3 regions of the Alkalihalobacterium sp. APHAB7 genome follow, and region 3 is predicted to be linked to each of the others. Evidence: a T-box and tRNA genes for the amino acid it is inferred to sense, from the RefSeq annotation. Region 3 holds a T-box; the other regions hold tRNA genes.

The links. The T-box of region 3 lies ahead of ileS (isoleucine--tRNA ligase). A T-box ahead of a tRNA ligase gene usually reads a tRNA of that ligase, here a tRNA-Ile.
Region 1: it encodes a tRNA-Ile, which carries the amino acid that the T-box ahead of ileS (isoleucine--tRNA ligase) is inferred to sense. The anticodon was not compared.
Region 2: it encodes a tRNA-Ile, which carries the amino acid that the T-box ahead of ileS (isoleucine--tRNA ligase) is inferred to sense. The anticodon was not compared.

Annotation. Positions count from the first base shown of each region.
Region 1 covers NZ_JBLWFS010000008.1:157,814-168,075, reverse strand. The annotation lists tRNA gene ACNSTQ_RS10830 (tRNA-Ser) at 5-97, shown strand; tRNA gene ACNSTQ_RS10825 (tRNA-Glu) at 126-200, shown strand; tRNA gene ACNSTQ_RS10820 (tRNA-Val) at 236-311, shown strand; tRNA gene ACNSTQ_RS10815 (tRNA-Met) at 378-454, shown strand; tRNA gene ACNSTQ_RS10810 (tRNA-Asp) at 532-607, shown strand; tRNA gene ACNSTQ_RS10805 (tRNA-Phe) at 749-824, shown strand; tRNA gene ACNSTQ_RS10800 (tRNA-Tyr) at 833-917, shown strand; tRNA gene ACNSTQ_RS10795 (tRNA-Trp) at 929-1,002, shown strand; tRNA gene ACNSTQ_RS10790 (tRNA-His) at 1,021-1,096, shown strand; tRNA gene ACNSTQ_RS10785 (tRNA-Gln) at 1,120-1,194, shown strand; tRNA gene ACNSTQ_RS10780 (tRNA-Gly) at 1,199-1,273, shown strand; tRNA gene ACNSTQ_RS10775 (tRNA-Leu) at 1,290-1,378, shown strand; tRNA gene ACNSTQ_RS10770 (tRNA-Arg) at 1,383-1,459, shown strand; tRNA gene ACNSTQ_RS10765 (tRNA-Pro) at 1,468-1,544, shown strand; tRNA gene ACNSTQ_RS10760 (tRNA-Ile) at 1,564-1,640, shown strand; tRNA gene ACNSTQ_RS10755 (tRNA-Asn) at 1,649-1,724, shown strand; tRNA gene ACNSTQ_RS10750 (tRNA-Glu) at 1,731-1,805, shown strand; tRNA gene ACNSTQ_RS10745 (tRNA-Val) at 1,935-2,010, shown strand; tRNA gene ACNSTQ_RS10740 (tRNA-Thr) at 2,015-2,090, shown strand; tRNA gene ACNSTQ_RS10735 (tRNA-Lys) at 2,176-2,251, shown strand; tRNA gene ACNSTQ_RS10730 (tRNA-Leu) at 2,265-2,348, shown strand; gene ACNSTQ_RS10725 (DUF421 domain-containing protein) at 2,489-3,103, opposite strand; gene ACNSTQ_RS10720 (YczE/YyaS/YitT family protein) at 3,190-3,792, shown strand; gene ACNSTQ_RS10715 (YfkD family protein) at 3,897-4,700, shown strand; gene yfkAB (radical SAM/CxCxxxxC motif protein YfkAB) at 4,750-5,868, opposite strand; gene ACNSTQ_RS10705 (SE1561 family protein) at 6,081-6,281, shown strand; gene ACNSTQ_RS10700 (histidine phosphatase family protein) at 6,283-6,930, shown strand; gene ACNSTQ_RS10695 (DMT family transporter) at 6,951-7,865, shown strand; gene ACNSTQ_RS10690 (fumarate hydratase) at 7,964-9,508, shown strand; gene ACNSTQ_RS10685 (hypothetical protein) at 9,657-10,082, shown strand.
Region 2 covers NZ_JBLWFS010000026.1:232-8,280, forward strand. The annotation lists tRNA gene ACNSTQ_RS18805 (tRNA-Ala) at 67-142, shown strand; tRNA gene ACNSTQ_RS18810 (tRNA-Met) at 166-242, shown strand; tRNA gene ACNSTQ_RS18815 (tRNA-Ile) at 249-325, shown strand; tRNA gene ACNSTQ_RS18820 (tRNA-Ser) at 346-438, shown strand; tRNA gene ACNSTQ_RS18825 (tRNA-Cys) at 503-576, shown strand; tRNA gene ACNSTQ_RS18830 (tRNA-Leu) at 605-693, shown strand; tRNA gene ACNSTQ_RS18835 (tRNA-Arg) at 698-774, shown strand; tRNA gene ACNSTQ_RS18840 (tRNA-Gly) at 834-907, shown strand; tRNA gene ACNSTQ_RS18845 (tRNA-Ile) at 919-995, shown strand; tRNA gene ACNSTQ_RS18850 (tRNA-Asn) at 1,004-1,079, shown strand; tRNA gene ACNSTQ_RS18855 (tRNA-Glu) at 1,086-1,160, shown strand; tRNA gene ACNSTQ_RS18860 (tRNA-Val) at 1,288-1,363, shown strand; tRNA gene ACNSTQ_RS18865 (tRNA-Thr) at 1,368-1,443, shown strand; tRNA gene ACNSTQ_RS18870 (tRNA-Lys) at 1,622-1,697, shown strand; tRNA gene ACNSTQ_RS18875 (tRNA-Leu) at 1,708-1,791, shown strand; gene ACNSTQ_RS18880 (hypothetical protein) at 2,079-2,351, shown strand; gene ACNSTQ_RS18885 (NlpC/P60 family protein) at 2,435-3,631, opposite strand; gene ACNSTQ_RS18890 (hypothetical protein) at 3,894-4,259, opposite strand; gene ACNSTQ_RS18895 (antibiotic biosynthesis monooxygenase family protein) at 4,256-4,561, opposite strand; gene ACNSTQ_RS18900 (MFS transporter) at 5,130-6,344, shown strand; gene ACNSTQ_RS18905 (DNA-3-methyladenine glycosylase) at 6,704-7,294, shown strand; gene ACNSTQ_RS18910 (FRG domain-containing protein) at 7,378-8,049, opposite strand, start outside.
Region 3 covers NZ_JBLWFS010000003.1:104,399-114,660, reverse strand. The annotation lists gene ACNSTQ_RS04620 (TraR/DksA C4-type zinc finger protein) at 1-165, opposite strand, end outside; gene ileS (isoleucine--tRNA ligase) at 319-3,081, opposite strand; T-box leader at 3,532-3,763, opposite strand; gene ACNSTQ_RS04610 (DivIVA domain-containing protein) at 3,820-4,314, opposite strand; gene ACNSTQ_RS04605 (RNA-binding protein) at 4,406-5,179, opposite strand; gene ACNSTQ_RS04600 (YggT family protein) at 5,193-5,450, opposite strand; gene ACNSTQ_RS04595 (cell division protein SepF) at 5,470-5,916, opposite strand; gene ACNSTQ_RS04590 (YggS family pyridoxal phosphate-dependent enzyme) at 5,944-6,618, opposite strand; gene pgeF (peptidoglycan editing factor PgeF) at 6,648-7,469, opposite strand; gene ACNSTQ_RS04580 (YlmC/YmxH family sporulation protein) at 7,618-7,872, opposite strand; gene sigG (RNA polymerase sporulation sigma factor SigG) at 8,041-8,859, opposite strand; gene sigE (RNA polymerase sporulation sigma factor SigE) at 8,982-9,695, opposite strand; gene spoIIGA (sigma-E processing peptidase SpoIIGA) at 9,723-10,262, opposite strand, start outside.

The sequences.
Region 1 (10,262 bases), on a different contig from region 3:
CTATGGAGGAATACCCAAGTCCGGCTGAAGGGATCGGTCTTGAAAACCGACAGGCGGGTTAAACCGCGCGGGGGTTCGAATCCCTCTTCCTCCGCCATATGTATTATAAATCTATTAAGAATATTGGCCCGTTGGTCAAGCGGTTAAGACACCGCCCTTTCACGGCGGTAACACGGGTTCGAATCCCGTACGGGTCACCATTGTTTCTAAAAATATTTAGCAGCAATCGTTTTATGGAGGATTAGCTCAGCTGGGAGAGCACCTGCCTTACAAGCAGGGGGTCGGCGGTTCGATCCCGTCATCCTCCACCATAATTATTCCGTATTATCACGGGGTGGAGCAACGATCAAAACATCATCTGTATACTTTCTTATTACCGCGGGGTGGAGCAGTCTGGTAGCTCGTCGGGCTCATAACCCGAAGGTCATAGGTTCAAATCCTATCCCCGCAACCAAAATAATTAGTACATTCAATTTGACATATTACTTAGGTGATAATATAAGAAGTTTTTTAAAATATCAATTTAAAAGTGGTCCCGTGGTGTAGCGGTTAACATGCCTGCCTGTCACGCAGGAGATCGCGGGTTCGATTCCCGTCGGGACCGCCATTATATTTTCTTATTAGAGGGTTGAGAGAAGCGAGAAGTTCGAGAAGACAACTGAACGAACGTCGGATTGTATGTTGATACATGAGGACGTGAGTGAAGGAAGAGGACGAAGAAATACGAAGCTTATCACAGACCGAATAAGGCTCGGTAGCTCAGTCGGTAGAGCAATGGACTGAAAATCCATGTGTCGGCGGTTCGATTCCGTCCCGAGCCACCATTTATGTTGGAGGGGTAGCGAAGTGGCTAAACGCGGCGGACTGTAAATCCGCTCCCTGAGGGTTCGGCGGTTCGAATCCGTCCCCCTCCACCATTCCTAGTTATAGGGGCATAGTTTAAAGGTAGAACTACGGTCTCCAAAACCGTCAGTGTGGGTTCGATTCCTACTGCCCCTGCCAGAAAAACATTTTATTATGGCGGTTGTGGCGAAGTGGTTAACGCACCGGATTGTGATTCCGGCATTCGTGGGTTCAATTCCCATCAGCCGCCCCATTTTTAAATTATAAAATTTTTATTGGGCTATAGCCAAGCGGTAAGGCAACGGACTTTGACTCCGTCATGCGTAGGTTCGAATCCTGCTAGCCCAGCCATTTTGCGGAAGTAGTTCAGTGGTAGAACATCACCTTGCCAAGGTGAGGGTCGCGGGTTCGAGTCCCGTCTTCCGCTCCAATAAATCGTCTGCTTTGCCGGGGTGGTGGAATTGGCAGACACACAGGACTTAAAATCCTGCGGTAGGTGACTACCGTGCCGGTTCAAGTCCGGCCCTCGGCACCATAATGCGCCCTTAGCTCAGCTGGATAGAGTGTTTGACTACGAATCAAAAGGTCGGGAGTTCGAATCTCTCAGGGCGCGCCATTTTAATACGGGAAGTGGCTCAGCTTGGTAGAGCACCTGGTTTGGGACCAGGGGGTCGCAGGTTCAAATCCTGTCTTCCCGACCATGAAGTTTAAACTTCATTAGGGCCTATAGCTCAGCTGGTTAGAGCGCACGCCTGATAAGCGTGAGGTCGGTGGTTCGAGTCCACTTAGGCCCACCAGATATTATTCCACAGTAGCTCAGTTGGTAGAGCAATCGGCTGTTAACCGATCGGTCGCAGGTTCGAGTCCTGCCTGTGGAGCCAAGTATTGGCCCGTTGGTCAAGCGGTTAAGACACCGCCCTTTCACGGCGGTAACACGGGTTCGAATCCCGTACGGGTCACCAATTTCTAAGAGATTTTTAGAAGCAAGAAGTTCGAGGAAGTGAAGTCCTGAGGAACAGATCGTATCTAAATACGTGAGTACCGGAAGGGCAAAACTGACGAAGAAATTCGTAGCTTATCAAAATCTTAATGGAGGATTAGCTCAGCTGGGAGAGCACCTGCCTTACAAGCAGGGGGTCGGCGGTTCGAGCCCGTCATCCTCCACCATTATGCCGGTGTAGCTCAATTGGTAGAGCAACTGACTTGTAATCAGTAGGTTGGGGGTTCAAGTCCTCTTGCCGGCACCACTTTAAACTTCAAGAAAAGCTACGCAGTCTATTGCATAGCCAGTTTAAATGGGTAATAAATAAGAGTACCCATTTTTTATTTTGGGAGCCATTAGCTCAGTTGGTAGAGCATCTGACTTTTAATCAGAGGGTCGAAGGTTCGAGTCCTTCATGGCTCACCATTTTTTAGTTTTTGCGGGTGTGGCGGAATTGGCAGACGCGCTAGACTTAGGATCTAGTGTCTTTGACGTGGGGGTTCGAGTCCCTTCACCCGCACCATTTAAAATATAAAGTATTTCAATACATATAAAAAAGGAATTATCTCCATGGAGGTAGTTCCTTTTTTGTCTTAGTGCTTTAGTCTATTAAAGGTGCCTGGTACCATAAAAGGAGTGGCATTATAAGTGGTGATATATTGTTTAATCTAGTTGTTTGGCCGGGGGGCCATTTGGATGTTTGCGTAGTTTAGATTCAGTAAATAGGTTAGGATAACTATTACCTTGAGTAATATTTGGTGGGGGTTGGCCTACCGGGTGCATGGCATGAATATAATCTAGTACTGCTTGAATATCCTTTTTAGTAGCCAATTGACTTTGTTCGTCCAAGATGAGGCCGAGCTGCCCGCTGACTTCAACGGTTGCCCATTTGACTTGGCTAATGTGTTGAACATTGGATTGACGTAAGCGCATTTCTAATTGATCGATAGTTAATCGCAATTTCTTTAAATTTTTAGTATTGATTACACCATCTTCGATAACAACCATTGATTTACCGGTAAAAAAGCTTTCTACTTTATTCGACTTCACTTGAAGAAATTCAATAAAGATTAACGTAAGAACGAGTAAAAGTGCAATTAAAAAGGTGATCCAAATGTTTCGTTCGCTAACAGGCTGAATCATTAAGTTTCCAATAGAAATCATTATAACTGTCTGGGAGACCGTAAGCTGAGAGATTGATTTTCTGCCCCCAAGGCGTAAGATCATAATACCAACAAAAACAATGATTATCGCTTTCCATACCCAATGGAAATCCAAAACAATCCCTCCTAACTTTTTCTAAGGGTACTGTGGATAGCTTATGCAAAAATAGCAAAATATACACTAGTAGAGGTGAGAACAAGATGTCATTAAAATTAAGAAGAGGCTTATGTTATTTGGTGGGGTTGTTTATTTTAGCCGTTGGAATTACGTTTACGATTATTTCAAATCTTGGCGCTGGAGCTTGGGATGCGTTAAGTGTCGGCTTATCGGTTCGTTTTGGCTTGACCGTTGGTACTTGGGTCATATTAATTGGGGTCATCCTCATTATAGTGAATGCCCTTATATCTTGGTCACGTCCTGAAATTCATTCATTGCTAACCGTTGTTATATTAGGCTATTTTATTGATTTTTGGCTATTGATCGTTTTTCAAGACATTCGCTTAAATGAGTTGCCCATACAATCCGCGGTATTATTATTGGGGGTTACGTTAATGGGCCTTGGCATATCCACCTATCTGCAAGCTGATTTTGCTATCATTCCGATTGATCGATTAATGTTAAATCTAAAACAATTGTTGCGATTGCCCTTAATGGGAGCGAAGACGAGTGCAGAAATTATTGCATTAGTTGCTGCACTAGTTGTAGGAGGACCTATAGGAGTGGGAACGATCATCGTTACATTAAGCATCGGTCCACTGATTCAATTGTTTTATAAAAGAGTAAAGAGAATAGTTAGCGTTTAAAAGAAGAGGCTTCGAAATGAAGTCTCTTTTAGATGGATAAATTTTTATAGATTGAAAAAACTAAGATCAAATCGCACAGCTATAGAAAGAAGGAGGAAAAGTCGATGCGAAAGGTATCGCTATGTGTTTTAGTTTTATTCTTATTGATGTTGTTCCCGTTAAATGGTTTAGCAGAAGAAAATAAAGGGGAAGAAACTAAAGCTCAAATCCCTGATTACGTATTAGATATTTCCAAAGATAATACGTATCCAAACCCTACACAAGACCTTCCTTATTTACAACCGAGTGAATTAACTCAGGAGCTTTTGGATTCTTCAGAGGTTGAAATAACAAATCCTGAACTCATTCGATTATTAAACGAATCATCGATTAGTAATTCAAAGACAGCCTTGTTATTTAAAGCTTCCATTTATTTAGGGCAGTGGCCCCTAAATTACGAATCCGGTGAGACAAATGTGAATTGGGAATATAATAAAGTGAATACCAATTATGTGGATAACCGGGGCGGTCGCTCACCTCAAAAATTAACTTATACACAAGAACAACAAAAGAAAATTTCAGGTGGATTAACAGCTGAAGTTCCAAACAGTGAAGAAGTGAAAAAAATGATGATGATTAAAGCTGCTGAAAAAACAGGCTTACCATTGGCTTTTGACACGATCATAGGTTACGGAACAAAAAAAGGACAAGTTTATAAAATTGCCCCTAAAAATGTTGGCTATTTATATGCGTATGTACCAGCAGCCAATGAAAAAGGAAAGGTTACCTATGGGGAAGTGTATTTAACAATTAAGAACGGGAAAAGAAAGGTTGAAGTTAAAAATGTGACTCAACAAGGAATTGGGGCGTGGATACCAGTTCAAGATCATTTAGGCTTTAAATTTTACACTTCAAACCAACCACGTTAAAACAATTTATAAGCATAGACAAAAGGAGTGCTACTAAGCACTCCTTTCTTCAGAGATTGGATGTCTTATTTCTAAAAGAAACATTTTGATAGTAAGTATCCTTAACCAAAATGTTAGGTCCTAAGCATTTAACAGCTGGACAATGGCAATTTAATTCATCAGCTATGGCAGATGAGTTCCACGTTTTGTATGCTTGTTCTAATGAAGTCGTTTGAATGTTTCCTAGTGGTGGAGCATCACCGAAATCGGTCACAATGATGCTACCATCAAAGATATTCACATTTAACCGAGAACGTCCATCAGGATCATTCCGAACCGTTACATTTTTAGCGGCATATAAACGTTTTAAGAGCTCGAGATCCTCTTCATTAGTACTGCATGCATAAAAAGGAAGGGTCCCAAATAACATCCATATATCGTCGTCTTTACGGTAATCGAGCAAGCGATGGACAGCAGACCGAATATCTTCTAGTGTGGCTACCTGTAGACTGCTTGCAAAATCGCTTGGGTACATCGGATGAACTTCATGGCGCTGACAGCCCATATCAACAATTTGTTGATGAATTGCTTCTAGGTGCGGCAATGTTCGTTTATTGATCATGGTTTCAGCTGAAACCATGACTCCAGCTTTCGTTAATGCCTTTGCATTTTCAATCATCCGTTCAAAATAGTTGGCACGCTGTTGATAACTAGGTTTTTTCTCCATGACAGCAAAGCCGATATCCACAAAATCATCCACACTTCCATAGTTATGAGAGATATGAAGAACATCTAAGTATGGAACAATCTTCTCGTACCTTGCTAAATCAAGGGTAAGGTTGGAGTTTATTTGCGTCCGTACACCGCGCTCATGTGCATATTTTAATAGTGGAACCACGTAGTCATTAACTGATTTTAAAGACAGCATCGGTTCGCCACCAGTAATACTTAATGCTCGAAGGTGAGGAACTTCCTCTAACCGCCGAATGAAAACGTCTAAAGGTAATGGATTAGGATCTTTGGACGTTAAGGTGTAACCGACTGCACAGTGTTCACAACGCATGTTACAAAGCGTTGTTGTCGTAAACTCTACGTTCGTTAAAAGCGGCTTACCAAATTCCTCTATATCTAAATAAGCTTCCCAAGGATCATAAGATGGTTTAATTTGTAACTTTTTTTGCTCAATCAAGTTAAGTAACTCCTTTAATTGATGATTCATATCCTTTAATGATAACTGAATTAGAGAAATAGCAAAAGAACTATATTGAAAATAGATTGAATTGCCAATACTACTACTGTATGAACAAGTCTTAAGAGTATCACAAACGTAACTGATTTTCTTGAGTGTCTTTCATATTTTTGTTAAAGTTACGATGACATGAACTAAAGGAGAGAGTAGACATGGGTGGAGCAGTAAACGATAAAAATGAACAGTTAAATTTTTTAAATCAAAAAATACAAATGATTGGTGATCTTTTAGATAATATCGATCCTGAAGATACAACTGTAGAAGACATTGATCGTATTCTAGACATGCTCGATCAATTAGAGGGTAAATGTAAAGTATTCCGCCATTCTTGGGAATCAAAAGGAGCGGAGTAAGTTGTTTTTATATTTTATTCGCCATGGTGAATCAGAAGGAAATAAATTGGGAATTATCCAAGGAACAAAAGACTTTTCTTTATCGGAATTAGGTCAGGAACAAGCAAATTTAGTAGCTCGTTATTTCGAGAAACAACATCTCGATTATATTTACAGCAGCGATCTTACACGAGCTTATGAAACAGCAACTGCTATTGCCAACCGAAAAGAACTAACCGCGCATAAATGGGAAAAGTTAAGAGAAATTAATTTAGGCCCTTTAGAAGGGAAAACACGTCAAGAAATCTATACTCATTATCCAGAAGTAAAAGAGCATTCCATCCTTACTTCTGGAGTTGAGGGGACTGAAAGTATTGAGGAAATTACGGCTAGATGTCAGTATCTGCTCGAACAAATGAAATGCGCTCATGAAGGAAAACACGTAGCTTTAGTCGCTCACGGCGGATTAATTAGTATAGCCCTAATGTACATACTTTTAGGAGAACAATGGCATATGCATCACAGGCCATTTCAAATTGAAAATACGAGCATTACATTAGTAGAGTTTAAGAGGAATAGAAAGCCACTTATTCATTATATTAATAGGACGGCGCATTTAGAGGTTGATCCTCTTCAACAAAATCATTCATTACTGGATAAAGAGGCATAACCTCTAGGAAGGGGAATGATTTGAAAGCTTATCTATTAATCATCATTGCCATCCTATTTTTTTCGGGTAACTTTATTGTTGGTAAGCTAATGGTTGGCAACATTCCTTCGTTTACATTATCGTTTTTGCGTTGCAGTCTAGCATTCTTAATTATGGTTTTATTTGCTCAAACAGATTGGAAGAATCATAGAGAAGTATTAGTACGTAATTGGAAACCGATTTATGCGTTGTCACTGACGGGAATCGTTATTTTTATAGGCTTAGTGTATTATTCATTAAATTTTACAACGACAATCAATGCTTCGATTGTAGAAGCGTCCACACCGATATTTGCATCAATACTTGGTTTACTTTTATTAAAAGAACGCCTTTTAGCAGGGCAATATGTTGGAATTATGGTTTCTTTTATCGGAGTTCTATGGATCGTTACAAATGGGTCAATCCAACAATTACTAGCGTTACAAGTAAATGTTGGTGACTTACTAATGGTAATTGCTGTTTTAGCTTGGTGTATATACTCTATTCTAGTCAAAAAACATATGGGAGGTTTGCCGACGAAAGGAACGCTCATGGTTATGCTTGGGATGGCATGTATCACACTACTTCCTTTTGTTATTGTGGAGTTGATCTTATTAGATATTTCCATTGTTTGGAATGCTCCAACGATTTTATCTATTTTATACCTCGGAATTTTTCCTTCAATTATTGCAATAATTTGTTGGAATAAAGGGGTTGAACAGATCGGTGCTTCTAAGGCAGCAGTGTTTTTAAACTTAATTCCAGTTTTCACAACCGTACAAGCAGTTTTGATTTTAAATGAGAGAATTTACATGGAGCAATTATTTGGTGGACTATTAGTTATTGCCGGTGTTCTTTTAACTACCAAACAAAGATCTGTAGTAAAAGTAAATGAGCCGTTAAAATTAGGAAATTGAATAATGCGCTTTCATAACCCTTTCGAAATTTTTTGACAAGGCGTATAATAGGAGATGTGTAAAAATTCGTATCTGTAATTCCGAGGGGAGAGAACAGGATGGAGAAATTTAAAGATAGTATGTATCAGTTAATTGTAGAGACGTCTACGAATCTACCATATGATGTACGCCATGCAGTTAAGGCGGCAAAAGCAAAAGAAAATGCAGGAACACGTGCTGCATTATCACTATCAACAATTACTGAAAACATTCAAATGGCAGACGATAAGATTTCACCAATTTGCCAAGATACAGGTATGCCAACTTTTGAAATTAAAGTTCCTGTTGGTGTAAACCAAATTAAAATGAAAAAAGCGATAAAAGAAGCGATTGAGCAAGCAACGAAAGATGGGAAGTTACGCCCGAACTCGGTTGATTCACTAACGGGTGCCAACAGTGGTAACAACATAGGTGAAGGAACACCTGTCTTCCACTTTGAGCAGTGGGAAGAAGATTACATTGATGTTCGCTTAATTTTAAAAGGCGGCGGCTGTGAGAATAAAAACATTCAATACAGCTTACCATGTGAACTTGAAGGGCTTGGCCGTGCAGGTCGTGACCTTGATGGGATTCGTAAGTGTATCATGCACTCGGTATACCAAGCACAAGGACAAGGCTGTAGTGCTGGATTTATAGGTGTAGGGATCGGTGGAGACCGCTCGGCTAGTTATTTATTAGCAAAAGAGCAACTTTTCCGTACGGTTGATGATGTTAACCCGAATGAAGATCTTCGTAAACTAGAAGACTATGTGATGGAAAATGCGAATACACTAGGTATCGGGACAATGGGCTTCGGTGGAGAAGCAACATTACTTGGCTGTAAAGTCGGTGTTATGCACCGTCTACCTGCAAGTTTCTTTGTTTCTGTTGCTTATAACTGCTGGGCTTTCCGTCGCTTAGGTGTGAAAGTTGATGCCGAAACAGGAGAAATTAACGAATGGTTATATAAAGACGGTGAAAAAGTGGACTTTGGTGCACTTGCTGAAGAAGAAGCGGCAGCAACGGGTGAAGTGACTTCTGACGTTCGTGAAGTGGTACTTCAAGCTCCAATTACTGAAGAGCAAATTCGTGAGTTAAAAGTCGGTGACGTTGTTATCATTAACGGAATGATGCACACAGGCCGTGACGCGATCCACCATCACTTAATGGACCACGATGCACCGATTGATTTAAATGGTCAGGTTATTTACCACTGTGGACCAGTTATGTTAAAAGACGATCAAGGCGAGTGGCACGTTAAAGCTGCTGGACCAACGACAAGTATTCGTGAGGAGCCTTACCAAGGGGACATCATGAAAAAATTTGGTATTCGTGCAGTAATCGGTAAAGGCGGAATGGGACCGAAAACGTTAAAAGCGTTACAAGAGCATGGCGGAGTATACCTAAATGCGATCGGCGGAGCAGCTCAATACTACGCGGACTGTATTAAGAAAGTTAAAGGTGTCGACTTAATGGAATTCGGTATTCCAGAAGCGATGTGGCACCTTGAAGTAGAAGGATTTGCAGCAATCGTAACGATGGACTCACACGGAAACAGCTTACATGCAGATGTCGATAAATCTTCTTTAGAAAAGTTATCTCAATTTGCTGAGCGTGTATTTTAATAAAGAATGGAAGAAAGATGGGTAAACACTTGTTTACCTGTCTTTTTTTCGTGAGACGGTTCGGACCTAAGCAGAGTATGAAGTAGTTAAACTAGAAGCCGGTCGAAATTCGTCTGATGCTGTCGAGAAATCGATAAATCATGAGAAGTTGAAAATAAAAGCAGCTAAGTTAAAAACAAATCGGCTGGAGTTGAAAATAAAGGCAACCATTCAAGAAGAAATTACATCAGCCCAGCAAGTCTTACGTCTTATAACACGTTTGATAATACCTTTTAATTTGTTTCCACTTGTGTTGCATTTAAAGACAGCAAAGCAAACACTTACAATCGAAAAGCAGGGAGGCTTCTTTCGTCCGTATAAAGTGTATGATGAAAACCAACAGCTTCTCTCTCAAATTGAATTAGGCAAAAAATTAATCGAACGCTACACATTAAATATATCTGATGCAGCTGGTGAGTACATTGGGAACGTTACTAGTGTTAGCTCGCAGTCTGCATACACTGTAAAGACGAAGGATGGAAAAGAAGTAATGTTCATTCGAATTGGTGAGATTCCTACACTACAGAAGCAATGAAGTTGTTCGGAACTGTAGAAGGAGATATTGTCGACATTAAGCGTGAACATGTATCACACGATGAGTTTTTACAACTTATTGCTATCCCTCTGCTGATCAAATATACAACAGCACGTTAACGCTCTGTATAGTTTTTTATTTGTGTGAAAAGCTAATAAAAAACTTAGGGGAGTTAGGTGT
Region 2 (8,049 bases), on a different contig from region 3:
TTAAAAGGTACATGATTAACGTAGTGAGCGCAGCCAAAGAACGAAGCTTATCACAATTTTAGTTATGGGGCCTTAGCTCAGCTGGGAGAGCGCCTGCCTTGCACGCAGGAGGTCAGCGGTTCGATCCCGCTAGGCTCCACCATATAAATATGTATTTTATATAATGGCGGTGTAGCTCAGCTGGCTAGAGCGTACGGTTCATACCCGTGAGGTCGTGGGTTCGACTCCCTCCGCCGCTACCATTAAAGGGACCCTTAGCTCAGTTGGTCAGAGCGGTCGGCTCATAACCGATTGGTCGTAGGTTCGAGTCCTACAGGGTCCACCAGATATATCATTTTTAGGTACGGAGGAATACCCAAGTCCGGCTGAAGGGATCGGTCTTGAAAACCGACAGGCGGGTTAAACCGCGCGGGGGTTCGAATCCCTCTTCCTCCGCCAATAGATACAGGATTTATTGCTACTCTTATGATATTAGTCAATTCTTGTATAGTTAATCAGCCTTGGCGGCATAGCCAAGTGGTAAGGCACGGGTCTGCAAAACCCTTATCCCCGGTTCAAATCCGGGTGCCGCCTCCAAAATCTATTTTTTAAAATTGTCTGCTTTGCCGGGGTGGTGGAATTGGCAGACACACAGGACTTAAAATCCTGCGGTAGGTGACTACCGTGCCGGTTCAAGTCCGGCCCTCGGCACCATAATGCGCCCTTAGCTCAGCTGGATAGAGTGTTTGACTACGAATCAAAAGGTCGGGAGTTCGAATCTCTCAGGGCGCGCCATTTTCTTGTTAGTAAAGAAGTATACTTGTAAACAACATGTATACTTAACTTAATGACAGGCGGGTGTAGTTTAATGGTAAAACCTCAGCCTTCCAAGCTGATGTCGTGGGTTCGATTCCCATCACCCGCTCCATTATATATAATGGGCCTATAGCTCAGCTGGTTAGAGCGCACGCCTGATAAGCGTGAGGTCGGTGGTTCGAGTCCACTTAGGCCCACCATATATTTTTCCACAGTAGCTCAGTTGGTAGAGCAATCGGCTGTTAACCGATCGGTCGCAGGTTCGAGTCCTGCCTGTGGAGCCAGATATTGGCCCGTTGGTCAAGCGGTTAAGACACCGCCCTTTCACGGCGGTAACACGGGTTCGAATCCCGTACGGGTCACCAATTTTAAAAGGTTTCTAGAAGCAAGAAGGTCGAGGAAGTGAAGTCCTAAGGAACGGATCGTATCTAAATACGTGAGTATCGGAAGGAAAAACTGACGAAGAAATTCACAGCTTATCAAATTTCTTATGGAGGATTAGCTCAGCTGGGAGAGCACCTGCCTTACAAGCAGGGGGTCGGCGGTTCGAGCCCGTCATCCTCCACCATTTTGCCGGTGTAGCTCAATTGGTACAGCAACTGACTTGTAATCAGTAGGTTGGGGGTTCAAGTCCTCTCGCCGGCACCACTTTCAAACAGTTGTTTAGAGCCGTTAGCTCAGTTGCGAGCAAGACAACGTGAAATTGCTACGAGTTGTTCCGACACAGCATGCTACAAAGCATTGCTAGTAGAGGAAGGAACAGGTAGGACCAACAAAACGAAACATCGTCCTATACGACATGAGAAACATCATGAATTAACTTCATGAGCCATTAGCTCAGTTGGTAGAGCATCTGACTTTTAATCAGAGGGTCGAAGGTTCGAGTCCTTCATGGCTCACCATTTGTATTTTGCGGGTGTGGCGGAATTGGCAGACGCGCTAGACTTAGGATCTAGTGTCTTTGACGTGGGGGTTCGAGTCCCTTCACCCGCACCATTACATAGTTTTAGAGTAAGGTAGAAGATCGACTTACATTGGTCTTTTTTTTTGTAAGTGCTCATTCTCATTTTTACTAATAGGGAAATGACATGGGAAGATAAGTTAATTTGAAGTGGTATTATCTGCTGAATTGGACAAATATGTCTAATTCAGCTATTTTTATTTTTTCGAAATTCCAATCTTCTCCAACTACGCTTAAGATAAGAAAAAACACAGTATGTAATTAATGCACAAAGGCAAAATAAACGAGTAACTATACTTTACTTTTAAAAGGAGAGTCATCAATGCAACAAAATCAGCAAAACCAAGCTGCCCAACAAGCACAGCAAGCTATTCAACAAGCCCAACAAGCAGTTCAACAAGCGACACAACAAGCTAATCCTCAGGCGCTTCAACAAGCGCAGCAACAGTTACAACAAGCTCAACAGCAAATTCAGCAAGCACAAAGTGGCGCGCAACCAGCTCAACAGCAAAATTATTTGCAAGCGCAGCAACAGTTACAACAGGCTGCTCAGCAAATTCAGCAAGCTCAACAACAGCAAAACCAACAGCAGTAAGGAATCGGTTATATAAAACATAGTAAAAGGGTAGCTCAATATTGAGCCACCCTTTTCAACGGTTCGTAAATTTTAATATTGAATTAATTTAATACTCTGCGTGCTTGTGTATGTCTTGATGGATTATAAGATGAGATTTTTACAACATCTCCAGTTTGTGGAGAGTGTATGTATTGTCCATTTCCAATATAAATTCCAACATGATGGATTGGGCTTCCTCTAAAAATTAAGTCTCCAGGCTGAACTTGGCTTGGTGATACGGCTACACCAACTGTAGCTTGTTGCCTAGAAGTTCTCGGTAAATTTACACCAACTGAGCGGAACACATAAGAAGTGAATCCTGAGCAATCAAATCCACTTGGCGTTGTTCCTCCCCAGACATAAGGTGTTCCTAAAAATTGTTTACTATAATTAATCACAGCAGTTGCTTTGTCTGAGTTTCCAGCGCTTACAGGTTGAGCAGGGCTGCTAGTTGTGTTGTTGTTAGCCGCAGTATTTGTTGGAGCTTGTGCTGTGTTTGTATTTGTTACAGTCGGTTGACTAGAAATCGCTTGGTTTGTTTGACTAACTTGTTCTGTTTGATTAGCTTGTTGAGCTAATTGTGCTTGTCGCTCTTCTTCTGCTCGACGTGCTTCTTCGGCCGCTCTTCTAGCCTCTTCAGCAATCCGAATTTCTTCTTGACGTTGTAATTCTTTAACCTCTTCTAACTCTTGCATAACGGATCTTTTGTTTTGTTCGAGTGTTGCTTGTTCTTCTTTTACCGTTTGCTTATTCTTTTCGAACCGTTCTTGTTCTTTTTCAAGATCTTCTTGTAGTGCGTTCAGTTCACGCTCAGCTTTTTCTAAGTTTTCTAGTAACTTTTGATCTTGTTCTATTACTTGAGAGATTAGTGTAACGCGTTCTATTAGGTCTCCAAATCCATTTGAGGATAAGATGACATCAATATAAGTAAGCATAGGACTTTGTCCGTTTTGTTGGATGGCACGTAGTCTATCAAAATAAATTTCTTTCAGACTATCAAACTTTTTTTGAGCTTCTTCAATCTTTTGTTGATTGTCTGAAATGTTTTGTTGAGCTCCTTCGATTTCTTTTGTCAGTTCTTCAATCTTTACAATAGCTTCAATTATCTTATTGTCATATGTACGTATCTTATCCTCTAAATCTTCTATCTGTGCTGAATAATTCGTGGGAGGATTAGCATAGGATGTTGCAGGTGCCGCACTAAGAAGGGTTGCAGCTAAAGCTGTAGCGATAACTACATGTGTTAACTTCCTTTTCATTCTATTACTCTCCTTTTATATATAACTTTCCCTACGTTGGAAAGTTTATGCTTTTACTAGTCTCTCAAATTTTAATATGTTTCATGTCTAATAACAATGAATTTTGCTAGAATGTAATATAATTGTTACATAAGAAATGTTTTTGTCGTTTTTTTAGAGGGAATATTTATCAATAGTGTAAGGAAGGTTAAAATATGTATGAAAATAAATTAAAATAAAGCTGCCTATTGTAAATGTCTTACAATAAACAGCTTTGGACCATTTATTCTGTACCACTGGCTTCCAGTGTATCAATAGCTTCATTTAATGTTTCTGTATAAAATATTTCAACTTCTTCGTCCAGTAAGCCACTGATTTCTTCTTTTAGCCATTGGAAATTTTCGATAACAAGAGTTGTACTTACGTTTCTGGAAGTTAAAACCTCATTCAACCATAAAGAATAGTCTATAAATACTTTTTTATTCTGTAACTTCCATGCCGTATCTAAATACTGAAGGTGGTAATGGTTATCTTCTCTCGTTCGTTTCTTCCCATTTTCACCAAATTGCTCCGCTAAGCTTGGATATCTTGTGTAAAACTTCTTAACAATTTCGTCAACAATCTTCTCTTTAACCGCTAAATCTATCATGTCGCAACCACCTTAAAGCGTTGTACGATTGGTTTTATTGAAGCTAATTCATAATCAGGATATTTCTTCTCGAGTTCATGTATTTGTTTAAAATTATCACTTTTAATCCATTTGAAATAATGTTCTTCAGATTCCCACTCCATTTGTACAGTTAACTCTCCTTTTTTAACTTCATTATGTAATAATTTAAACGAAATAAAACCTTCTTCACTATCTACGGAACGAGAACGATTTTGATATAGTGAAATAACTTCTTTTACCTTATCGTCTGGAACGACAACAATTGAATGCACGATGTACATATCCATCTCTCCTTTATATAGATCTCTTCACAATTATAGGAGAAGAGTATATTTTAAAAAGCTTTTTATAGTATACTAATAATATTGGGGGAGGTAAAAAAATGTACCCAGAAAAGGCGGAAAATTAGCTCTCCAATTATTAAAGAGGATATTCATTCTTCTTGGAATATTCTGTTACCTAACTATATTATGGAATTAGAGAAAGTCAATCCAGACGGAATTATCATGGTCGGATGCCGATTGAAGAGCAATACGATTTAAGACCGTATTGTTCCCCTAATAAGTTACTATATTATAGTATTCAACAAATTTTATAAAAGTAAAAAGGGTGTTCTAAAAGTATATTACTTCTAGAGCACCTTTTCCGATTTCACTTTCAAAGTACATTTTCCACCGTGGTTTTCAATATTTTTATACTGGCCATTAAACCTAGACCTTAATAGGTTTCTGTTCTATTAGACTAATTAAGATAGGATAAAAGTAGAGTGATTTTACCATTTGATTGGTTAAGGTTTTAATACTTTTAATAAGAGTAGCATAGGGTAGAAGAGGTATGGGGGGGATTGTAGTGAGGGAGGAAACGCATTCAAATGTCACGAAAGTAGAGCATTTAATTTTTATTCTTATCACAGTTATGTATTGGTTTACAATTTATAGTTACGTCCCAATATTAACAGCCTACTTAGATTTTTTAGGGGCTACCTATATGTTCATTGGTGTTGTAGTAGGAAGTTATGGCTTATTACAAATGCTTATTCGTCTACCACTTGGAATTTATTCTGATGTCATCCAACGCCGCCGCCCTTTTATTATACTAGGAATTGCCATCGGCAGTATGAGTTGTTTTGGATTTATATTGACGGATCAATTAGGGTGGACGCTACTATTTAGAGCTCTGGCTGGCGTAAGTGCTTCAACTTGGGTGGCGTTTACTGTTTTATATGCGAGTTATTTTTCAAAGAAAGAAATTACGAAAGCGATGGGTTGGATTAGTGTCACAATGGTTCTTGGTCAGTTAGTGAGTATGATTTTTAGTGGCATAGTGGTTGATAAATTCGGTTGGATGGTACCGTTTTGGATGGGTGGTATCGCAGGAGTGATTGGATTAGTCTTATGCTTTTGGCTAAAAGAAGAGAAAGGAGGTGTTTCGAGAAAGCCTATAAAGGTTAAAGAGCTAGTCACAATTGTTAAAGAGCCGCAGTTAATTAAAGTAACTCTTCTTTCCGTTTTAGCTTACAGCATAATCTTTATTACGATCTTTGGTTTTTCTCCTAATTACGCGTTGCAGCTTGGAGCTTCGACTGTAGGATTAAGCTATTTAGTTATTGTTTTTGTCGTTCCACATGCTTTTGCCGCAATTGTTGTAGGAAAGTGGCTAGCGCCTCGACTCGGTCATTGGGGAACACTATTTGTTGGTTTCGTCGTTAGCTCTTTCATGACAGGGATAATTCCACTCGTTTCATCTTTTAGTTTATTACTTCTCACACAAGGTATTAACGGTTTTGCGTTAGGGGTGGTGCTTCCGTTACTTCTCGGTATGTCGATTGAATCAGTCGAGGATGAGAAACGAGCAACTGCGATGGGATTTTATCAAGCTGTATACGCTGTGGGAATGTTTGTGGGTCCTTTTGTAGCAGGAATGTTGAATTCTGTGTTTGACCTTTCGGCTGGCTTTTACTTTGGAGGCTTAATCGGAATTGTGGGTGTTCTATTAGTAGTTGTTTGGAAACGTGCTGAGCAAAGTAAGGTTGAAGCAAAAAGACAGAACGTAGCAGTTAAGTGAGTGAAGCAGTGTCTGTTATCGTCTAATTTTGCAGACTTGTCTTGGGAAAGAATAAATTAAGTGGGAAATTGCCAAAAGATGATGTATATGTTTAGTGGAGTAGATATTTAAGTTGGGTTTGAAGATTGAGTACGACAACGATTTTGGACAGGGCTCTTAGCTGAGTGGGTTATTAAAGAAGTTGATGAAAATACATTAAAGCCTTATCGTACATTAGCTAAGGGTAAAGGTGGTTAATACGCACTTACAAGGGGAACACTCTATTCAAGGAATAGCAGTTCATCATCTTATGAATGGGAAGTCTATGAAAGTAAACAAGATCAGAACTAAGTTTTTATTGGTATCGAGGTGAGGTTGACATGCATGAACCTGTACAAGCGCCATTTTTTCAACAAAGTACTCTCGAGTTATCGAAGGCACTCCTTGGAAAATTACTTATAAAGCAAACAGATCAAGGAGTCACAGCTGGCTGGATTGTTGAAACTGAAGCGTATATTGGACCGGATGATCAAGCTGCACATAGCTTTAATAATCGACGCACGAAACGAACGGAAGTAATGTTCGGGCCACCTGGTTATGTATATACATATGTAATGCACACTCATTGTCTCGTTAATGTCGTGAGTGGTGACGTAGGTCATCCTGAAGCAGTACTAATTCGAGCCATTGAGCCATATATAGGAATTGATCTCATGTACGAGCGAAGAAGAAAAGCAAAAAATGACCGTGACTTAACGAGTGGTCCTGGAAAATTAACGAAGGCCATGGGCATTGTTAAAGAAGATTATGGCCGTCCGTTTTTTGAACCGCCATTGTGGATAGCTGAAGGCAAATCAATACCATGCGAGGATATTGCCGTTGGTCCAAGGATAGGGATTGATAATAGTGGTGAAGCCAAACAGTATCCGTGGCGGTTTTACGTGAAAGAAAGTTCTTTTGTAAGTGGGTAGTAGGGAGTATAGAAAAGGGTATTGATGGAGGTGCCAGGTACCTTTAACACTTCAATGTGTTGAAGGTACCTGGCACTCTTCTTTTATAGGAGGATATGGAGCTTGAGTGAGCGACAGAAGCCTTCAAGTCCTGGGTAGATCGTTTCGTGGGTAATGTTCATTTGCGCGAGCTTATACCAATAATCTTGAAGGTTTTCTTTATTAAAGGTCAATTTGTATGTTACATCTTTCCCATTCAGCTTGTTGTCTTCAATGTTATAAACTTCTAGGATATCGTCCATTGTCTTATTAATGACACTCGGTACGAGAAACACACCTTGTTGAATTCTAAGCCGTTCATTTTTTTGGTAAGGATCATAACGAAATATGAATAATTCTGAGATTGTTTCTGGAGAAAATATGGCTCGTTTATATTGATAGAATACGTCACCATAACGGTCATTATCGAATTTCTCAAGTTCCCTTACATTTAATGCATAAATACTAAAGTTATCCTCAGCCCCATCTAAAGCAAAAAAGGCTGCTATGTAAGGTGAGCGCGTCCAATCTAGTAATCGAGTGGGCGTTCCATAATCCTGCATGACAGACAAAGGTTCTAGTCTAAAATTAACCAAGTCTTTCTCGTTTTCTTTAATGGGCACTTGGAATTCTAAAGAAGAATACAAGTGCGCAGACGAATAAAATTCGTTCACCATTTTATTTTCTATCGTGACACAATCTTCATTGGTCGGTTGTTTGGTAACTTTTTGAATTTC
Region 3 (10,262 bases):
TAAGTCAGTAGCAGTATCAGCTGGGTGATTATCATATTGTGACAACTCTCCTGTTGAAAAGCTTGAAGTAACTGCTAACCCATAGCGATCGGCTTCTTTAATACGTTCTTCTATGCTTGCTTTCCGCTGCTCAAGCTCTCGTCTTAAATTATCATATTGTCGCATTTCTTCTCCCCCTTTTTGTACAGTCTCTAACTAAAGAATGAACTTGTACATCTTTAGTGTGACCGAAATGATTGTTGTTAGCCGAAACAACATTTGTAATGTATGACAAATAAAGAAGAGGTTATCCGTTTCAGAATAACCTCTTCTTGATAATTAGCCACTATAATTTTCAGTAACAATGGTTGCACAAGAAGTACATAATGTCGGATGATTTTCATTTTGTCCTACAGTTTTAGAAACGACCCAACAACGTTCACACGTTTCACCTTCTGCTTTATCAACAACGATTGCTAAATCATCATATACATCGGCATGTTCTGGAGCCGTTGCTTTTTCGCCGCCAACCACTGCTTGCGAAACGATAAATAATTTTTGTAAGTCTACATTTTCAAACGTCTGCATTAACTCTTGTGAAGGATATAATACAATTTGTGCAGTTAGAGATTTACCAATTTTCTTCTCATTTCTGGCATTTTCAAGTGCTTTTAATACATCATTACGAACATTCATAATTCGATCCCATTTTTGCACAAGCTCATCAACATTTGTAAAGGTTTCAGCTTTAGGCATATCCGTTAATTGAACACTTTCACCTTCAGCTCCTGGAATATGAGGCCAAACTTCATCAGCTGTATGAGATAAGATTGGTGAAACAAGTTTTGCAAGTGCTACAACTGTCTCATACATTACCGTTTGAATTGAACGACGAGCATGACTATTAGGTGCATCAATATATAATGTATCTTTGGCAACATCCATATAGAAAGAACTTAGCTCTACTGTACAGAAATTATTTAATGCATGATATACATTAGAGAATTGGTAATGTTCATAACCTTTAGTTACTTTGTTAATTACATCATGTAATTTAACAAGCATGTACTTATCTAATTCTGGTAAATCTTCAACAGCTACAGCATCCGTAGCAGGATCAAATCCATTTAGATTTCCTAGAAGGAAACGGAATGTGTTTCTAATTTTACGATATACTTCAGAAACTTGTTTTAAAATATTATCTGAAACACGTACATCGGCTTGATAATCAACCGAAGCTACCCATAAACGAAGAATATCTGCACCTAATTGCTTCATAACATCATTAGGAACAACAACATTTCCTAGAGATTTACTCATTTTACGACCTTCACCATCAAGAGCAAACCCATGACTTAATACACCTTTATAAGGAGCTTTACCTGAAACAGCAACACTCGTTGATAACGACGAGTTAAACCAACCACGATATTGGTCTGATCCTTCAAGATATAAGTCTGCAGGGCGTTGCAGGTCATCTCGTTCTACAAGAACAGCTTGGTGCGATGACCCCGAGTCAAACCAGACATCCATAATATCCATTTCACGAGTGAATGTCCCATTTGGGCTATGAGATGAAGTAAAGCCTTCAGGTAATAATTGTTGTGTCTCCCACTCAAACCAAATATTTGAACCATGCTCTCTAAATAATTGAGAAACGTGATCGATTGTCTCATCAGTAATAATAGGCTCCTCGTCTTCACCATAGAAGATTGGAATTGGAACACCCCATGCACGTTGACGTGAAATACACCAATCTCCACGATCTCGTACCATATTATAAAGACGTGTTTCTCCCCAAGATGGGATCCACTTTACTTCATTAATGGCTTGAAGTAACTCTTCTCTAAAATCCTTAATTGAAGCAAACCATTGTGCAGTCGCTCTAAAGATAACTGGCTTTTTTGTTCTCCAATCATGTGGATACGAATGAGTGATAAAAGAAAGCTTTAAAAGAGCTCCTACTTCAGTTAATTTTTCAGTGATTGGTTTATTCGCTTCGTCATAAAATAACCCTTCAAATCCTTCAGCTTCTTTCGTCATTACACCTTTATCATCAACTGGACATAAAACGTCTAAATTGTATTTTTGTCCTACAATATAATCATCTTCCCCATGACCTGGTGCAGTATGAACGCAACCTGTACCTGCATCAAGAGTAACATGGTCACCACACATTACCAGTGATTCACGGTCATAAATAGGGTGTTTAGCAATGACATGTTCTAATTGCTCACCTTTAATTGTTTTTACAACACTGTGAGTTTCCCATTCTAATTCAGTTACTAGGGTTTCTAACAGCCCTGAAGCAACAACAAATTTATCATTTTCAACTTGAACAACGCTATATTCAAGATCAGGGTGTACCGTAATCCCTAGGTTAGCTGGAATCGTCCAAGGAGTTGTCGTCCAGATGACAATCTTTTCGTCTCCATCTAATACATCTTTTCCGTCTGTTACTGGAAAAGCAACGTAAATCGAAGGAGAACGTTTGTCATGATATTCAATTTCCGCTTCCGCAAGAGCCGACTCGGATGAAGGTGACCAATAAACTGGCTTGAGTCCTTTGTAAATATATCCTTTTTTTGCCATATCTCCAAATACTTTAATTTGTTGAGCTTCATACTCTTTGTTTAAAGTAATATATGGATTTTCCCAGTCACCACGAACACCTAAACGTTTAAATTGCTCACGTTGACGATCGACTTGCTCAAGAGCATATTCTTCACAGCGCTTTCTGAAATCTGCAACGCTCATTTCTTTACGCTTTACTTTTTTATTTTTTGTAAGTGCGGTCTCAATTGGAAGTCCATGCGTATCCCAGCCTGGAACGTACGGTGCATGATAACCACTCATTGATTTAAAACGGACAATAATATCCTTTAATACTTTATTTAAAGCGTGGCCCATATGAATATCACCATTCGCATACGGTGGTCCATCATGAAGAACAAATAAAGGACGTCCTTCTGTACGCTGTTGAACTTTTTGGTAAATGTTCATTTCATCCCATTTTTTTTGCATTTCAGGTTCACGATTTGGCAAGTTTCCGCGCATCGGAAACTCAGTTTTAGGCATTAATAAAGTGTCTTTATATTCCATTCCTGTTCCTCCTAGTTAATATGTAAAAAGAAAAGCGGAAGACGCCTGCTTATCGGCGACAAGCGCTGCAGGGCCAGCAGTATGTGACCCGTCTTTTGGTCACATTTGATGGACCGAAGCGACCTCGAGCCGATGGCGTCTGTAGCTAGACAAAAGAAAAGCGGAAGCGTCCGGTTAGCGGCGTATGGACTGGAGTCTCTCCGTATGAGATATAGAAAACACGTATAGCGTGAGCGTTACGATGTTGCCTTATCGTAAGGAGGAGAGCGAAGTCCACTAGACGCTGGACGCTGTAGCTAGACATCAAGAAAAGCGGAAGACGCCTGCTTATCGGCGACAAGCGCTCAGGGCCAGTAGTATGTGACCCGTCTTTTGGTCACATTTGATGGACCGAAGCGACCTCGAGCCGATGGCGTCTGTAGCTAGACAACAAAAAAAACCTTCTCGTCTTATAGGGACGAGAAGGTTACCCGTGGTACCACCCTACTAAATAATAGCAATATTCATTGCTATCATTCACTCTCATTCGTATCGGGAATAAACCGCTATAGCCTACTTGAACTTAACTTTCGGTATAGAACTCAAGGGCGATTTTCCCATTATCCTTCATATCAGGCTTCCACCAACCCTGATTCGCTATTATGAAGCACGATAAAGGTACTCTCCCTATCATAGTTTTTAACTCTTTTCAATTTGAGAGGTATTATAATACATAAATATGAACTGTGTCAAGAAGCGTTACTCAACTGTTTCTTTTTCAAGTGATTCATTAACTTTTGTTATTTCATCCCAATCGTCTGTTTGAAGCATTTCTAATTGTGCTTCAACTAACATTTTGAAACGCATACGATAGACAGATGCTTGTTTCTTTAACTCTTCAATTTCCATCATAACTTTTCTTGATTTCGTTAAAGCGTCGTTAATGATACGATCAGCATTTTTTTCTGCTTCCTTAACAATTAGTTGTGCTTCTTTCTGAGCACTACGACGAACCTCTTCTGCAGATTCTTGAGCAACTAAAATTGATTTATTTAATGTTTCTTCAATTTTGTTATAATGCTCTAACTTTCCATCAAGGTCCTGTACTCGTTCAAACATTTCCTTTTTTTCCCGTAGTACAGCTTCATAATCTTTTATGATTTGGTCAAGAAACTCATTAACCTCATCTTCATCGTAACCACGGAATCCGCGAGTGAACTCTTTATTATGAATATCAAGCGGTGTTAAAGGCACGAACTCCACCTCCAAATCTTGTCGTTAAATTCTTAGTTATAATGTTATATTCGACAGAAAAAGAGCATTTCCTTCTTTTTCTATTAGTAAATTATTTTTTTCTACCAAATAATATTCTGATTTTTCCTTTTTTTGTAGAACCCGCAACCGACATCAACTTACTTCTACCAAATCCTCTTACAGATAAATAATCGCCTTCCTGTACTTGAAATGCCCCATCTTCAATCAGCTTCCAATTGACCTTAACCAACCCTCTTTCAATATACAAAGAAGATTTAGTACGCGGTATGTTGTACATTCCTGATAATAATGTATCTAACCTTAAGGAGGAGATCGTTGTAGATTCTTCTGTCCACTCTTCATTGGTAGGGACGATATCTTCATCACTTATTGGTACAATTTTAACTTTAGCTTGTCCAACCTTTTGTAAATTTAAATCAAGAAAGCTAGCGACTTCTTTAGCCACAATTAATTGAATAATTTCTTCATTTATTAAGATATCACCAAATTTTTCACGCTTCATCCCTAAACCCATTAGTGATCCCAACACGTCCCTATGTTCTAAAGTTATAAACTTTCTAGGATAACGCAATTCAAAAGCTTGTACTTGAAAATCATTTTTAGAAAGTTCAAAATAGGATGGGTAAAGCATTGCACGTTTGCGCTCGGTATAAGAAGTGCCTCCCCAAAAGGAGAGGCTTATTTCCTCATCTTTACCTATAATAATTTTTAAAATGTCTTGTTGCCTTGGGTCGAGAAAATCAGTAAGTTTATAGGTATATTGAACAGTCACTTCCTGTTTCCAGTCCAATACTTGATCTACAAATGCTCGTTCTTCATTTCTAAAATGTTCGTAAATACTCATTCTACTCTAACCGTTACATCCCAAATAATGCAGCAACTCCATATCGTGCAAATGATAAGGCAAAAATAGCTACAATTGGGGAAATGTCAATCATACCTAAAGGAGGAATGAATTTACGAAACGGTGCTAAATAAGGTTCAACCACTGAACCTAGAAATTGACCGATTGAAGATTCCTTCGCATTTGGAAACCATGACATTAAGATGTAAGCAATAATCATGTATGAATAAACCATAATTGCTAAATTTAGTAAAGCTCCAATTCCTTGCATTTAATTATCCACCACCATTCTAACGTTGTTCAAATCTTTCTTGCATCATTTCTGAGATTGAGCCGGATACGTCTACATTATCTGGAGTACAAAGGAATATACTTATCCCAAGCTTTTGAATGTCTCCTCCTATAGCATACACCGTTCCACTTAAAAAATCGACAATTCGCTTTCCTTGGTCATTTGAAATTCGCTGTAAATTAATAATTACAGCTTTACGGTTTTTTAAATGGTCTGCAATATCCTGAACTTCATCATACGTCCTCGGTTCAATCAACATAACTTTTGCCGCTGATTTTTGTACACTTTGTAAACTTACGACATTTTGATTTTTTGCTTGCTTTTCACTTCTACGATACTGCGGTACTTCTTCTTGTGCAGCAGCTACTTCCTCATTGTATGGTTCATAATCTTGTCCATCTTCTTCTAATTCAAAAAAACGTTTAAATCTCGATTTCATTCCCAATTAAATTCCTCCTTTGAGCTCAACTATTTACCCAACAAGCGAAGATCCAATACGAATAAAAGTAGCCCCTTCTTCTACTGCAACTATGTAATCGTTTGACATTCCCATTGACAATTCTGTACAAGGTGCATTCTTAAGAGATAAGGCTTGTACTTCTTGTTGCAATATACGAAGTTTCTTAAAAACAGGTCTTGTTTCTTCTGAGTTTTCTACAAACGGCGCCATTGTCATAAGTCCTACGACTTGAATCGCTGAAAATTGAGTGAGTTCTTGAATGAAGGGGATCGTTTCACCAGGATTAAGTCCTGATTTAGATTCTTCTCCAGAAACATTCACTTGTACAAAACATTTCAAAGGATCTGATGATTGCCATCTTTTTTGTATTTCTTCAGCTAACGATAAACGGTCTAGAGAGTGTAGGTAACTTATATGTTCTACTATATTCTTTACTTTTTTGGATTGAAGAGAACCGATGAAGTGCAAAATCGGTTCATTTTCAACTGACTGTGCTTTTTTTATTAACCCTTCGGATCTATTTTCTCCAATATGATTAATTCCCGCATCCAATGCTTCCTGAGTTCTCTCAACAGTTACATATTTGGTAACTGCGATTATCTTTACATCATCCGAGTTGCGCCCCGACCGTTGACAGGCTGCGTTAATTTCTTTTTGAATTTTATGTAAGTTATCTTTTACTGTCAATCGAGCGTCCTCCTTTTTGCAAATCTTAATTAGCTTTTCATACCTATAAAGCTCATCATTCTTCCTGTTTTCCCCTGTTCTTTGCGATGAGAAAAAAATAAGTCGGTTCTTCGAGCTGTACAATATTGACTAGTTTTTACACAATTACTTGGAAGACCAGCCTCAATAAGCAATTGTTTATTTAATGTCTTTAAATCTAAGAGGAAATGACCAGGTCTAGATTCAATATAAGGTGGAGCTTCCGTTTGAGGCAAGGCTTGATCAACTGCCCTTATAACATTCGCATCCACTTCATACTCTTCTTGACCAATTGATGGTCCTATTATGACCAAAATATCATTTATATCGATACCTTCATTCTTCCACATTTCAATCATTTTCGGACCAATTTTACCAACGGTTCCCTTCCAGCCAGCATGTGCTAACCCTATCATTTCGTGCTTAGGTGCAAAAAAGTATAATGGAACACAATCTGCATACAAACTGACAAGGAGAGTATCTTTATCTTTTGTGTATAATCCATCGACACCATTAATAGCTGAATTTAAGGAAAGTGCACCTTTTCCCCAATCGCTTCTGGACACCTTTTTTATGTTTGAGTCATGGATTTGTTCACCTATTACCCATTGCTCCACTGGAAAATCAAGTTTAACCGAAACCAATTGACGGTTTTTTATAACAATAGAGTCGTCATCAGAAACATGTAATCCTACATTTAAGGAATGGTATGGAGTTTGACCTATCCCTCCCAGACGCGTCGTAAATCCTGCAATTATATGACGACCATGTTTTTCCCATTCAGGTATTAATAATAGGTCATCTTCCGTCTGGATAAACGGTTCATGGACCAAAAAATCACTTCCTATCCATGTTTTACTTAAATGTCCAATCAACAAAAACTGATATAATATTGATTGTTTTTATCTATTTTAGCATATTTTTCATGCAAAGAGTATTAAGATTCATTGTTCAAGCCCATTTTTCAAAATATCCAACCCTTTAATAAGACTGATATGACTCTGGAACTTGCACTAGTATAACATCGTTTCCAATTTTCAAGATATTGCTCCATGGAATAACAACCTCTTCAGTCTCTCTATTGAAAAAACTCATCATCTTTCCTGTACCATTAATAATAATTGCATCAATTTGACCTGTTGTTAAATTAATATCCAGATCTGATAAATTTCCTAAGCGCTTGCCATTTTCCATATTGACGATGTCTTTAGATTGTAAGTCAGATATTTTCATCATCTTGTAGTCCACCTTTCTTTTGACCATGCTGTATTACTTCATTTATATGTTAAATCCACCAATAATATCTCAAAAATAAGGAAAACAGGTGAGACCTATTCGTTCTAATATGAAAAGTTAGCATAGAAAAAGACTGAGTAACATACCTCCTGTTACTCAGTCTTTTAATTAGCTTTGTGCGTGTTTATTCATTTGTTGGATGGCGGCTTTTTCCAGCCTTGATACTTGAGCTTGTGAGATCCCGATTTCATCAGCAACTTCCATTTGTGTTTTCCCTTGGAAAAACCTCATATTTAAGATTAGTTTCTCTCTGTCATTTAATCGAATCATCGCCTCACGCAGCGCGATTTCTTCGACCCAATTAACATCTTTTTGCTTGTCATCACTTATTTGGTCCATTACATAAATCGGATCTCCACCATCATTGTAAATCGGCTCAAAAAGGGATACCGGATCCTGAATAGCGTCCAAAGCGAAAACAACATCCTCCTTTGGAACATCCAGTACTTTAGAAATTTCTTGTACCGTCGGCTCTCGGTCTCGGTTCTTTTCAGCCATTAGCTGATCACGAACTTGTAATGCTTTATAAGCAATATCACGTAAAGACCTCGATACTCGAATAGGGTTATTGTCTCTTAAGTACCTTCTAATTTCACCGATGATCATAGGGACAGCATATGTAGAAAACTTTACATTTTGGCTTAGATCAAAGTTATCAATTGATTTCATTAACCCGATACAACCTACCTGAAAAAGATCATCTACATACTCACCACGGTTATTAAAGCGTTGGATTACGCTTAGGACAAGCCGAAGATTACCATTAACCAACTTCTCACGGGCACTAATGTCACCGCTTTGCATTTGCGTAAATAATTCACGCATTTCCTTATTCGTCAGAACTGGCAATTTCGCTGTGTCAACTCCACAAATTTCAACCTTATTTCGTGTCAATTCTTTCCCTCCCAACAGGAGAATGATGTTCATGTAAAGTATCTCCTTGAGAGGGAAAAATATGCATGTGTACTCTTTGACTATCTCCAAATAAAATTGAATGAGTTCATGGTATTACAACGCTCATAAGCAATTAAATATTTTTTTTGTGGAATTTACACCATTTTATTAAATTCTTTTCTTAACCGCTTTATAATGCGCTTTTCAAGACGTGAAATGTAAGACTGTGATATACCGAGTAAATCAGCCACATCCTTCTGTGTTTTCTCCTCATCACCTGCTAATCCAAAGCGAAGCTCCATAATTTGTTTCTCTCGAGCATTTAGGGTGTGTAATGCTTTGACTAACAATTTACGATCAACTTTTTCCTCAATCCCTTTTGTAATGATATCATCCTCTGTTCCAAGGACATCGGATAGTAATAATTCATTTCCATCCCAGTCAATGTTAAGAGGCTCATCGAAAGAAACTTCTGATCTAATTTTATTATTACGACGTAAATACATAAGAATTTCATTTTCAATACAACGTGAAGCGTATGTTGCTAATTTAATTTTCTTTTCTGGATTAAATGTATTAACGGCTTTAATAAGTCCAATTGTACCAATACTAATTAAATCCTCAATATTAATTCCCGTATTTTCAAATTTACGTGCAATATAAACGACAAGCCTTAAGTTTCGTTCAATTAACATCGCACGAACAGCTTTATCTCCACTAGGAAGTTTACTTAATAAATGCGCTTCTTCTTCCTTAGATAAAGGTGGCGGCAATGCTTCACTACCACCTATATAATAAATTTCGTCCGGTTTCATTCCTAATCGATATAAAATTTTTTGCCACATCAACGTAAACTTCAACTTTAGCATGTCATTGCCTCCTCAATAAAAGTGAAACTAAGCTAATTTTTTTCCTTCTCCTGCAACAAGCATCTTTGGATGAACAATACATTGATAGTCTCCATCGTTTGATAGTTTCATATCGTTAATCCCAATCAGTACCTTCTTAACGAGATGTTGTTCATCGGCCGTCGTCACTCTAACACGATCCGGCTTGATGGCGATCATAAATTGTTGGTCTTTTCCTACTACTCGGTATGGAATGATTCGGATTCTCTCAGCAAAAGGATGATTCCCCTCATAGATTTTCTCGATATTTTCATAATCGAGAAGTAGTTCAATTTCTTCCTTGTTCAGCATAGAATGTAATGCGTCCTTTTCTAAGACCATAACTGGTGCCCTTGAAATTGGATCATGTAATTGGTTTCCACTATCGACTAGACCCTTCACATATAACAGTTCATGACCAATGGAGATTTCGACACTTACCACTTGTTCATAATGAATTTTCCTTGCTTCCACTTGTTTTAATTGGTGTTTGGAGAAAAGCCATACGAGAGGAAAACCAACTAAAACAAATAACCAGCTAAATGTACT